One region of the Pseudomonas sp. 18-147 genome, then DNA from elsewhere that is predicted to be linked to it. Evidence: riboswitches for the same ligand, from Rfam matches in the RefSeq annotation. Region 1 holds a riboswitch; the other holds the start of a gene.

Evidence for each region. A riboswitch is a leader RNA that binds a small molecule or an ion and turns the genes downstream of it on or off. The one in region 1 is predicted to bind manganese.
Region 2: another riboswitch for manganese. It lies ahead of mntP (manganese efflux pump MntP); the one in region 1 lies ahead of ACM0M4_RS26055 (TMEM165/GDT1 family protein).

The regions. Positions count from the first base shown of each region.
Region 1 is NZ_CP182296.1:5,497,859-5,503,210, reverse strand. It holds gene ACM0M4_RS26075 (methyl-accepting chemotaxis protein) at 1-174, opposite strand, end outside; gene ACM0M4_RS26070 (M48 family metallopeptidase) at 337-1,158, shown strand; gene ACM0M4_RS26065 (NAD-dependent epimerase/dehydratase family protein) at 1,302-2,327, shown strand; gene ACM0M4_RS26060 (nuclear transport factor 2 family protein) at 2,337-2,780, opposite strand; gene ACM0M4_RS26055 (TMEM165/GDT1 family protein) at 2,897-3,475, opposite strand; yybP-ykoY riboswitch at 3,565-3,689, opposite strand; gene ACM0M4_RS26050 (amino acid permease) at 3,828-5,291, opposite strand.
Region 2 is NZ_CP182296.1:2,367,811-2,373,162, reverse strand. It holds gene ACM0M4_RS11435 (cobalt-precorrin-5B (C(1))-methyltransferase) at 1-554, shown strand, start outside; gene ACM0M4_RS11430 (cobalt-precorrin-6A reductase) at 551-1,279, shown strand; gene mntP (manganese efflux pump MntP) at 1,334-1,903, opposite strand; yybP-ykoY riboswitch at 1,910-2,078, opposite strand; cobalamin riboswitch at 2,236-2,440, shown strand; gene ACM0M4_RS11420 (TonB-dependent receptor) at 2,540-4,699, shown strand; gene ACM0M4_RS11415 (ABC transporter ATP-binding protein) at 4,752-5,352, shown strand, end outside.

The DNA of each region.
Region 1 (5,352 bases):
GGCCACCAGGCGCTCGTTGATGACCTTCTCCAACAGGCCCTGGGTGCGTTGCTGCACCAGCTCCTGCGTTCGCGCGCCGGCGAACAGGGCGTACAGCACCAGCACCACGACGACGCTTAGAACGCTGGCGCCGGCGAGGGCGGCGACAGAAAACTGGATCGACTTGAGCTTCATGATGGGACTTCTGACCCTTGTTGGAATTGTCTCTGAGGAGCTTATCGGCAGGAGGACGGCAAATCCTTAATCGGCCGTCGGAGATTTCCTCGCCAACGGCTGTTGCCCGCGTTCGAGGCGCGGCCTACCATGCGCTCGGCCTTCAGAGGAGAACAAAGGACCATGGCTCATCCCTTCCGATTCGCCACCCTCGCCGGCGCGCTGCTGCTCGCCGGTTGCCAGGCAGTGAACACCACCAGTGGCGGCGCCGTCGGCGTCGACCGCAAGCAATACATGTTCAGCATGTTGTCCAGCCAGGAAGTCGACCAGATGTACGCCCAGTCGTACCAGAAGACTCTCGGCGAGGCGAAAAGCGCCGGCGTGCTCGATACCAGCAGCGCCGACGCGCGGCGAGTCAAGGCGATCGCCCAGCGGCTGATCCCGCAGACCGCCGCCTTCCGCCCGGACGCCACCGGCTGGAACTGGGAAGTCAATGTGGTGAAGAGCGACGAGCTCAACGCCAACTGCGGTCCCGGCGGCAAGATCATTTTCTACACCGGGCTGATCGACAAGCTGAAGCTCACCGACGACGAGATAGCCGCGGTGATGGGCCACGAGATCGCCCACGCCCTGCGCGAGCATGGGCGCGAGGCCATGTCCAAGGCCTACGGCGTGCAGGTGGCCAGCCAGATCGGCGCCCTGGCCGGCCTCGGCCAGGAAAGCCTGCAACTGGCCAATACCGGCGTCGACTACCTGATGACCCTGCCCAACAGTCGTGCCAACGAGAACGAAGCCGACCTGATCGGTCTCGAGCTGGCCGCCCGCGCCGGCTACAACCCGGAAGCGGCGATCACCCTCTGGCAGAAGATGGGCAGGGCCAGCGGCGGCGCCAGCCAGCCCGAGTTCACCAGCACCCACCCCTCCGACAGTTCGCGGATGGCCAATCTCCAGGCCGCGATTCCCAAGGTGATGCCGCTGTACCAGCAGGCCAGGCGCGGCAAGTGAGGCCAGGGCGCGCGGTCGCGGGGGGCGGCCGGCGCGCCGACAGGCTTACCATCGGAAACGCCTGTTGTGTATTTCCGTAACCTGCTGTTTGGTATCTCGCCGGTGTTCGGCCTAGACTGCTGGCCGACCCGCTTGCGGGACCCGTGGACGAACAGCCACTCTCACGCCCTGGAGCTCATGTGAAATACGCCGTACTCGGAGCCACCGGCCTGCTGGGACATCACGCCGCGCGCGCCATCAGGGCCGCCGGTCACGATCTGGTGCTGATCCACCGTCCTTCTTCGCAGATCCAGCGTCTCGCCTATCTGGAGCCCGAGTGCCGGGTCGCCGAGATGCTCGACCACGCCGGCCTGGAACGCGCCCTGCGCGGCCTCGACGGGGTGATCTTCAGCGCCGGCTACTATCCTTCGCGGCCGCGCCGCTGGCAGGAGGAAGTGGCCAGCGCGCTGGGCCAGACCAACCCGTTCTATGCCGCCTGCCTGCAGGCCAGGGTGCCGCGCATCCTCTATGTCGGTTCGGCATATGCCATGCCCCGCCATCCCCAGGGACTACCGGGCCACGAGGGGTTGTTCTACGACAGCCTGCCGAGCGGCAAGAGTTCCTACGTGCTGTGCAAATGGGCGCTCGACGAGCAGGCCCGGGAGCAGGCGCGCAACGGCCTGCCGGTGGTGATCGGGATTCCCGGCATGGTACTCGGCGAACTGGACATCGGCCCGACTACCGGGCGCGTGATCACCGCCATCGGCAATGGCGAGATGACCCACTACGTCGCCGGCCAGCGTAACGTCATCGATGCCGCCGAAGCCGGGCGCGGACTGCTGATGGCCCTTGAGCGCGGGCGTATCGGCGAGCGCTACCTGCTGACCGGGCACAACCTGGAAATGGCCGACCTGACCCGGCGCATCGCCGAGCTGCTCGGCCAGCCTGCGCCGCAGCCGATGTCGATGGCCATGGCTCGCGCGCTGGCCACCCTGGGCCGCTTGCGCTACCGGGTCAGCGGCCAGTTGCCGCTGCTCGACGAAACCGCCATCGAGGTGATGGCTGGCGGGCAGTTCCTCGATGGACGCAAGGCCCGCGAGGAACTCGGCTTCTTCTCCACCACCGCCCTCGACGACACCCTGCTGCGCGCCATCGACTGGTTCCGCGACAACGGCTATTTCAATGCCTAGGACGGTTGGCTAGGGCAGCGCTTTTTCCGCGAAGGGTCGGGTCTGCAGTCCCAGCTGGGCGCGAAAGCTCTCCATGTCGAACATGGTGCACAGCTCCTGCAACTGGCCCTGCGGGTTGAACACCCAGAAGCCCATCGCGGAAATGCTCAGCACCTTGTCGCTGGCCGGATAGCCCAGGGTCGGCCGGACGATGGTGCCGATCAGCGTGCTCCAGGTGAACACCTTGCGTTCCTCGCCGATGCAGTCTTCGACCACGACCTCCAGGTCCGGCATCGCCGTGCGGATGTCCTGCAGCAGGCGGATATAGCCGGCGGTATCCAGGGGACGGCCGATGAACGAGCTTTTGTAGAGGAAATCCTTGCTGTGCAACTGCTCCACCAACGCCATGCGGCCCTTGTTCCAGGACAGCTCGATGTGATGGCGGGCGAGTCGTTTCAGGTCGTGTGAGGGCATCTCCGGCTCTCGAGGGCGAGTGGTGGGGCAGGCATCCGGTGCCTGCCTGAACTGTAGCCGTTCCTATGCATTTTGCATTGGCCGCCCAGCCATCCCGGGCCCGGCGGCGCAGTCCTTCAGAGCCAGCCGGTCAATTGCGCGGCGTGCCAGGCGGCGTACAGGCCAAGTGCGGCGAAGGCGGCCGCGGCCAGGCGGCGGATCAGGGTCAGCGGCAGCTTGTCGGCGGCCAGGTTGCCGATCAGTACCACCGGTACGTTGGCGATCAGCATGCCCAGGGTGGTGCCGATCACCACCAGCCAGAAATGCGGATACTGGGCGGCCAGCATGACCGTGGCGACCTGGGTCTTGTCGCCCATCTCGGCGAGGAAGAACGCGATCAGGGTGGTGAGGAAGGGGCCGTATTTCTTCAGTCCGGACTCTTCGTCGTCGAGCTTGTCCGGTACCAGCGTCCACAGGGCGACGGCGATGAAGGAGGCGGCGAGGATCCAACTGAGGGTGGCTTCCGAGAAGAAGCTGGCGACCCAGGCGCCCACCGCGCCGGCAGCGAAATGGTTGGCCAGGGTGGCGGCGACGATGCCGGCGATGATCGGCCACGGCTTGCGGAAACGCGCCGCGAGCAGGAGTGCCAGCAACTGGGTCTTGTCGCCGATTTCCGCGAGGGCAACGATGAGGGTAGGGACGAACAGCGATTCCATCAGGCTTCCTAAGGGGCGGGTCGACCAATCACCATGACACGCGCCATCTGCCCGCCCCGGGTCAGATCGTGCGTGTCATAGGTCTTGTCAAACCCTTGGCCTGTCTGGGCAGGCTTGGGTCGCGCGCGCCATGGTCTGCGGACCAAGTGTGTTGACGCGTGCCGGGCGAGGCCGGTGCGGCGCTCGCGGGAGACTACTCCCCTAGGACGGGGCGCATTCTGCCCAAGCCGGGCGGCTTGGGCAAGCCCGGGACGGAAACTTTCGTCCGGGAGGGCGGCGAGGGAGCCTGATCGCAAGGAAACGTGCCGGCATCCGCAGCGATCCGCGAGGAATCGCTGGGCGGCAGGGTGAGTCAGGTATTGGTCGGGCTGACGTCCATTTCGTGGTAGCGAACGAAGCGTGCGCGCTTCTTCCAGCGGTATCCCAGCCAGATCGCCAGGAACAGCGGCAGGCTGATATAGGTGGCGAGGAGGCCGATCCAGTCGATGCGTTCGCCCACCAGCGCCTGGTAGTTCTGCCCGAGGGTGATGACCATGCACAGGGCGAAGGCGAACAGCGGGCCGAAGGGGAACAGCTTGGCCCGGTAGGGCAGGTCTTCCAGGCGGCCGCCCTGGGCCAGGTAACCCTTGCGGAAGCGATAGTGGGAGATGGCGATGCCCAGCCAGGCGATGAAGCCGCACATGCCCGAGGTGTTCAGCAGCCATGTGTAGACGGTGCTGTCGCCGAAGGCCGAAGTGAGGAAGCACAGGGCGCCGACCAGGGTAGTGGCGTACAGCGCGTTGCGTGGCACGCCGCTGCGCGAGACGCGGGAGAACAGGCGCGGTGCCTTGCCCTCTAGGGCGAGGTTGTAGAGCATCCGGGTCGAGGCGTACATGCCGGAGTTGCCGGCGGAGAGGATCGCCGAGAGGATCACTGCGTTCATCACCCCGGCCGCCGCGGCGAAGCCGGCGCGCTCGAAGAGCAGGGTGAAGGGCGACACGCTGATGTCGCTGGCATCGTTCTTCAGCAGGTTCGGGTCGGTGTAGGGAATCAGCATGCCGATCACGAAGATCGCCAGGATGTAGAACATCAGGATGCGCCAGAACACCTGGCGAATGGCGATCGGGATGTTCTTCCGCGGATTTTCCGATTCACCGGCGGCGATGCCGATCAGTTCGGTGCCCTGGAACGAGAAGCCGGCGATCATCGCCACCCCGACCATCGCCTGGAAGCCGCCGACGAAGGGCGCGTCGCCCATGGTGAAGTTGCTGAAGCCGGGCGACTCCACGCCATGCATGATGCCGAAGATGGTCGCCAGGCCGACGCCGATGAAGATCACCACCGTGACTACCTTGATCAGGGCGAACCAGAATTCGCTCTCGCCGAAGCCGCGCGCGGAAATCACGTTGAGGCCGAACATGATGCCCAGGAAGATCGCGCTCCAGTAGATGCCCGGCACCTCGGGGAACCAGAAACTCATCACCAGTTGCGCTGCCACCAGCTCCGCGGCGATGGTCACCGCCCAGTTGTACCAGTAGTTCCAGCCGAGGGCGAAACCGAAGCCATCTTCGACGAACCGGCTGCCATAGGTACAGAACGAGCCGGAAACGGGCATGTAGGCGGCCATCTCGCCGAGACTGGTCATGAGGAAGTACACCATCAGCCCGATCAGGGCGTAGGAAAGCAGCGCACCGCCGGGCCCGGCGGTGGCCACTGTGGCCCCGGAGGCGACGAACAGCCCGGTGCCGATGGAGCCGCCGATGGCGATCATGTTCAGGTGGCGCGGCTTGAGCACCCGCCGCAATTGCTGGCCCTGGCTGGCGTTCAGGTCAGTCATCGGCGGCCTCCCGGCGGGTGGCCATGGAAGGGTCTGGCTGCGGGCGTGCGGGCAGGGAGAG
Region 2 (5,352 bases), 3.1 Mb from region 1:
TCGTCCGGCCGTTCTCCTGCTCGGCCTATATCGCCTCGATCCATCAGGGCATCGATGTCGCTCGCGCCAACGGCGTCCGTCACATCGCCGCCTGTACCGGCAACGCCAGCGAGGACGCCATGCGCCGGCGCTATGCGCTGCCGGAGATCGCCCTGATCGAGATGGGCGACTTCGCCGGCGCGGTGCTCAAGCACCTGCGCAGGGCGCCGGTGGAAAAGCTCAGCCTGTGCGGCGGCTTCGGCAAGATCAGCAAGCTCGCCGGCGGCCACCTCGACCTGCACAGCCGCCATTCCAGCATCGACCTGCCGCAATTGGCCGGCTGGGCCGCCGCGCTCGGTGCCAGCACCGCGCTACAGGACAGCATGCGCGCCGCCAACACCAGCCAGCAGGCGCTGGCCCAGGCACACGCCGAAGGCGTGGCCCTGGGCGATGCGGTCTGCGCCCACGCCCTGCGCTTCGCCCGCGGCATCGTGCCCACCGAGGTGGCGCTGGAAGTCTTCGCCATCGACCGCCAGGGCAACCTGGTCGGCCAGGCCTGCGAGGAGCGCCGATGAAGCGCCTGTTGCTGCTCGGCGGGATCGGTGAGGCCCTGGCCCTCGCCCGCCGGCTCGGTCCGGCGCATCTCTACAGCCTCGCCGGGCTGGGCAAGGTGCCCGGCGACCTGGCCTGCCGGGTCCGGGTCGGCGGCTACGGCGGCGCCGAAGGGCTGGCGGCGTTCATCGACGAGCAGGGCTTCGACCTGCTGGTGGACGCCACCCACCCCTACGCCGCACGGATCAGCCAGAACGCCGTGCGCGCCGCGCGACTGGCCGGAGTGCCCTGCTGGGCGCTGCGCCGGCCCGGCTGGCAGGCCGGGCCCGGCGACGACTGGCGCGAGGTAGCCGACTGGCGCGAGCTGATCGCCGCCCTCGCACCCTTCCGCCGTCCGCTGTTCACCCTCGGCCGCGAACCGCTGGAGCATCTCGGCCAGGTCCCGCCGCACCAGCACTGGACCGTGCGCTGCCTGCAAGGCCAGCCGGCCGCGCCGCGCGCCAAGGTGATCGGCGCGCGCGGGCCGTTCAGCCTGGATGGCGAACGGGCGTTGTTCGAGCGCCTCGCCTGCGACGTGCTGGTGAGCAAGAACAGCGGTAGCCAGGCCACCGAGCCGAAGCTCCAGGTGGCGCGGGAAATGGGCCTGCCGGTGCTGGTCCTGGCGCGCCCGGCGCTGCCGCCGGCGGACCGCGAGTTCGCCGACGGCGAGGCGCTGCTGACGGCGATCCGCGATTGGGAAAGCGCCTGAAGCGAACGCCCACCCACTCGCTGCGACCTGTCCCGCCTCCGTCTCCGGCGCCGCTCACGCCGCGCTGAGATGCTCGTAGAGAATGGTCGCGCCGACCAGGATCAGCACCACCCCGCCGACCATCTCCGCGCGCTTGCCGGTCACCGCGCCGAGCGCCCGGCCGAGCATGGTGCCGAGGGTGACCATGGTCATGGTGGCCAGGCCGATGGCACCGGCGGCGAGGAAGATGTTGACGTCGACGAAGGCCAGGCCGACGCCCACCGCCAGCGCGTCGATGCTGGTGGCCAGCGCCGTCACCGCGAGAATCCAGAACGAATGCTGGCCGGGCTTTTCCTGTTCCGTCTCATGATCCGCGCGCAGGCCGTTGTGGATCATGTGCAGGCCGAGCAGCACCAGCAGGACGAAGGCGATCCAGTGATCCCAGTCGGCGACGAACTGGCTGGCGGCCTGGCCAAGCAGCCAGCCGACCAGAGGGGTGATGGCCTCGATCACGCCGAAGATTATCCCGGTGCGCAACGCCTCCGACAGGCGCGGCCGATCCAGGCTGGAGCCCTTGCCGATGGCCGCGGCGAAGGCATCGGTGGACATGGCGAAGGCGAGGAAGATCAGGGAAACGGGATTCACGCGGATACTCCAGCCGGGCATGAGTCAACGACATGACCCCGCGGCCCGGCTTCGGCGCAGGAATGTCGTTGGTCTCACCAATCCGGTTGGATGCGCTGGCCATGGCAGGTTGCCAAGAATGTTGACCAGCGCGCCGTCAACGGGTGACGGCAGGCTACTCCCCAAGGAAGGCCGGCAGCATAGCAGGCCGGCGTGAAGAAAATGTGATGACCCGGGAAGCTGCGCCAGGGCGTGGGGTCCGGCGAAGAAAGACTGCACAAGCGAATTGTTATAGTATAACATTTTATTCAATCCAGATCGTTCAAGGCTTGACTGGAAACGGTGCGGATGTTCCCATCCGGCCCGTTCCAGGTGCCTCCTGCCGCCGCGCAGGAGGTGAAACGGGAAGCCGGTGCGTCACTTCGGTGATCAGTCCGGCGCTGCCCCCGCAACGGTAAGCGAGCGAAATCCTCTTCAGGCCACTGTGCTCCAGCATGGGAAGGCGAGGATTTCACGACCCTCGCAAGCCCGGAGACCGGCCTGCAACGCCCTGTTGGCACACCCGCGGTGGGCGGGAGCGAGCCGGTTGTTCGAGGCGCTGTCGCGCCTGCGATTTCCTGCGCGTTCCGTCCTGCCCGGTCATGAGATGGAACGCCCATGCCCCGCTTCAGCCGTTTGCGCACCGAGCCTTTCGCCCTCGGCCTCTCCACCAGCCTGCTGCTGGTACCGCCCGCCCTCGCCGAAACCGAGGAAGCCGCCCTCGCCCTGCCCAGCCAGTTGGTCAGCGTTCGCCAGGATCCCGCCGAACTCGACCACATCGACCTCGCCACTCCGGTCAGTGCCGGTTCGCGCCTGGGCCTCAGCGCCCTGGACACCCCGGCGAGCACCAGCAGCATCAGCGGCGAGGAAGTTCGCCGACGCAACAACCCCAGCGTCCAGGCCGCCGTTACCCGCAGCCCCGGCATCAGCTTCATCGGCACCCCCGGAGATGGCGGTACCGGCCTCTCGGCGCGCGGCTTCAGCGGCCATGCATCGGTGATGCAACTGTTCGACGGCACGCGCCTGTACACCGGCATGGGCACGGTGAACTTCCCCAGCGATCCGTGGATGGTCGAGCGCATCGACGTGATCCGCGGCCCGGCCTCGGTGCTGTACGGCGAAGGCGCCACCGGCGCGGTGATCAACGTGGTGCCGAAGAAGCCTTTCGCCGGCGAGATCCGCAACCACCTGCGCCTCGGCTACGGCTCCTACGACAACCGCCAGTTGGCCCTGGACAGCGGCGGCTCGCTGACCGACAGCCTCAGCTACCGGCTCAACCTGAACCAGCAGCAGAGCCACGGCTGGATCGACCGTGGCGACTCGCGCAACCTGGGCATCAGCGCGGCGCTGCGCTGGCAGGCCAGCGACGATCTGGCCTTCACCCTCGCCCACGACTATGGCGACCAGGAGCCGATGAACGACTTCGGCACCCCGCTGGTCGGCGGCAAGTACCACAAGCGCCTGCGCGAGAAGAACTACAACGTGCGCAACGACGTGCAGCGCTACAACGACCAGTGGACCCGCCTGACCAGCGACTGGAGCCTTTCCGACAGCGTCACCGCGAGCAACCAGCTGTACTACATCAAGGCCCGCCGCCACTGGCGCAACGCCGAAACCTACGAATGGGACGTCCCGCGCGAAGAGCTGTTGCGCAAGGACTACCTGCGCATCAGCCACGAGCAGGAGCAGATCGGCGACCGCCAGACCTTCGCCTTCCAGCACGCCCTGTTCGGCCTCGACAGCCGCACCCTGGTCGGCGCCGAGTACAACCGCATCCGCTTCCGCCTGACCAACAACATATCGCCCTATACCGATGTCGGCGGCGACTACATCGACCCCTGGCATCCCGCGCCCGGCTACTTCGAAAGCCGCTCGCCCTACCGGCCGCACTCGCGCAGCCAGACCCGCACCTTCGCCCTGTTCGCCGAGAACCGCCTGCAGCTCAACGAGCGCCTGTCGCTGGTGACCGGGGTGCGCCGCGACCAGAACCATATCGACCGCGACGACCTGCTCACCGGCACCCGCAGCGACCGCAGCCTGCAGGGCGGCAACTGGCGCGCCGGGCTGGTCTTCGCGCTGACCCCGGAACTGTCGCTGTACGGCCAGTACTCCACCAGCGAAGACGGTGTGAGCAACCTGATCACCCTCAACGCGGCCCAGCAGCAAATGGACCTGACCCACTCGAAGCAGACCGAGGTCGGCCTCAAGCAACTGTTCCCGGACGGTCGCGGCGAATGGACCCTGGCCGCCTACCATATCGTCAAGAAGAAGCTGCTCAGCGCCAACCCGCTGCCGCCGCACGACGCGCAGCAGGTCGGCCAGCAGAGTTCGGACGGCCTGGAGGCCAGCCTGGAATTGAACCTGGCCCAGGACTGGCGGCTGTCAGCGAACGCCGCGCTGGTGCGTGCCGAATACGACGACTTCGACGAAACGATCGACAAGCAGACCTACTCGCGCAACGGCAACCGCCCCAGGAACGTGCCACGGCGCACCGCCAACCTCTGGCTGGACAAGTCCTTCGCCGAGACCCTGCGCGTCGGCGCCGGGCTGCGCTACGTCGACCGGCGCTACGCCGACGCCGCCAACCAGGCCAGCCTGCCCGGCTACACGGTGGTCGACGCCAACCTGGGCTGGCGGGTACGGCCGGACCTGACCCTCGGCCTTGAGCTGTACAACCTGTTCGACCGCCAGTACGCCCTGGCTGACAACAACAACGGCCAGCAATGGATCATGGGCCAGCCGCGCTCGTTCAACGTCACCGCCGACTTCAGTTTCTGAAGCCGGCACCGCGGCAATCGTCTCTGCTGAACCACCGGACCTGCGAGTAGCCATGTCGTCCCTTCACCTCGATGCCCTGCACTGGTCGCCCGACGCCTCCACCGAGTTGCTGCGCGGCGTGCACCTGGAAGTCCCGGCCGGCAGCTTCGTCGGCCTGATCGGCCCCAACGGCAGCGGCAAGACCAGCCTGCTGCGCTGCGCCTTCCGCTATGCGCGACCGCAGCGCGGCCGGGTGGTGCTCGACGGCGACGACCTCTGGCGCCAGCCGCCGCGCTGGGCCGCCCGGCGTATCGCGGTGGTGTTGCAGGAGTTCCCCGAGGACTTCGGCCTTGCCGTCGAGGACGTGGTCGCCATGGGCCGCACGCCGCACAAGGGCCTGTTCGACGGCCACGGCGCGGACGACCGCCAGCGGGTCCGCCAGGCGCTGCTCCAGGTCGGTCTCGAAGGGCGTGCCGCGAGCCCCTTCGCCAGCCTCTCCGGTGGCGAGAAGCAGCGCGCCCTGCTGGCTCGCGCGCTGGTCCAGGAACCGCGCCTGCTGATCCTCGACGAACCGACCAACCACCTCGACCCGCGCTACCAGCTGGAGCTTCTGCGCCTGCTGCGCGGCCTCGGCCTGAGCACCCTGGCGAGCTTCCACGACCTCAACCTGGCGG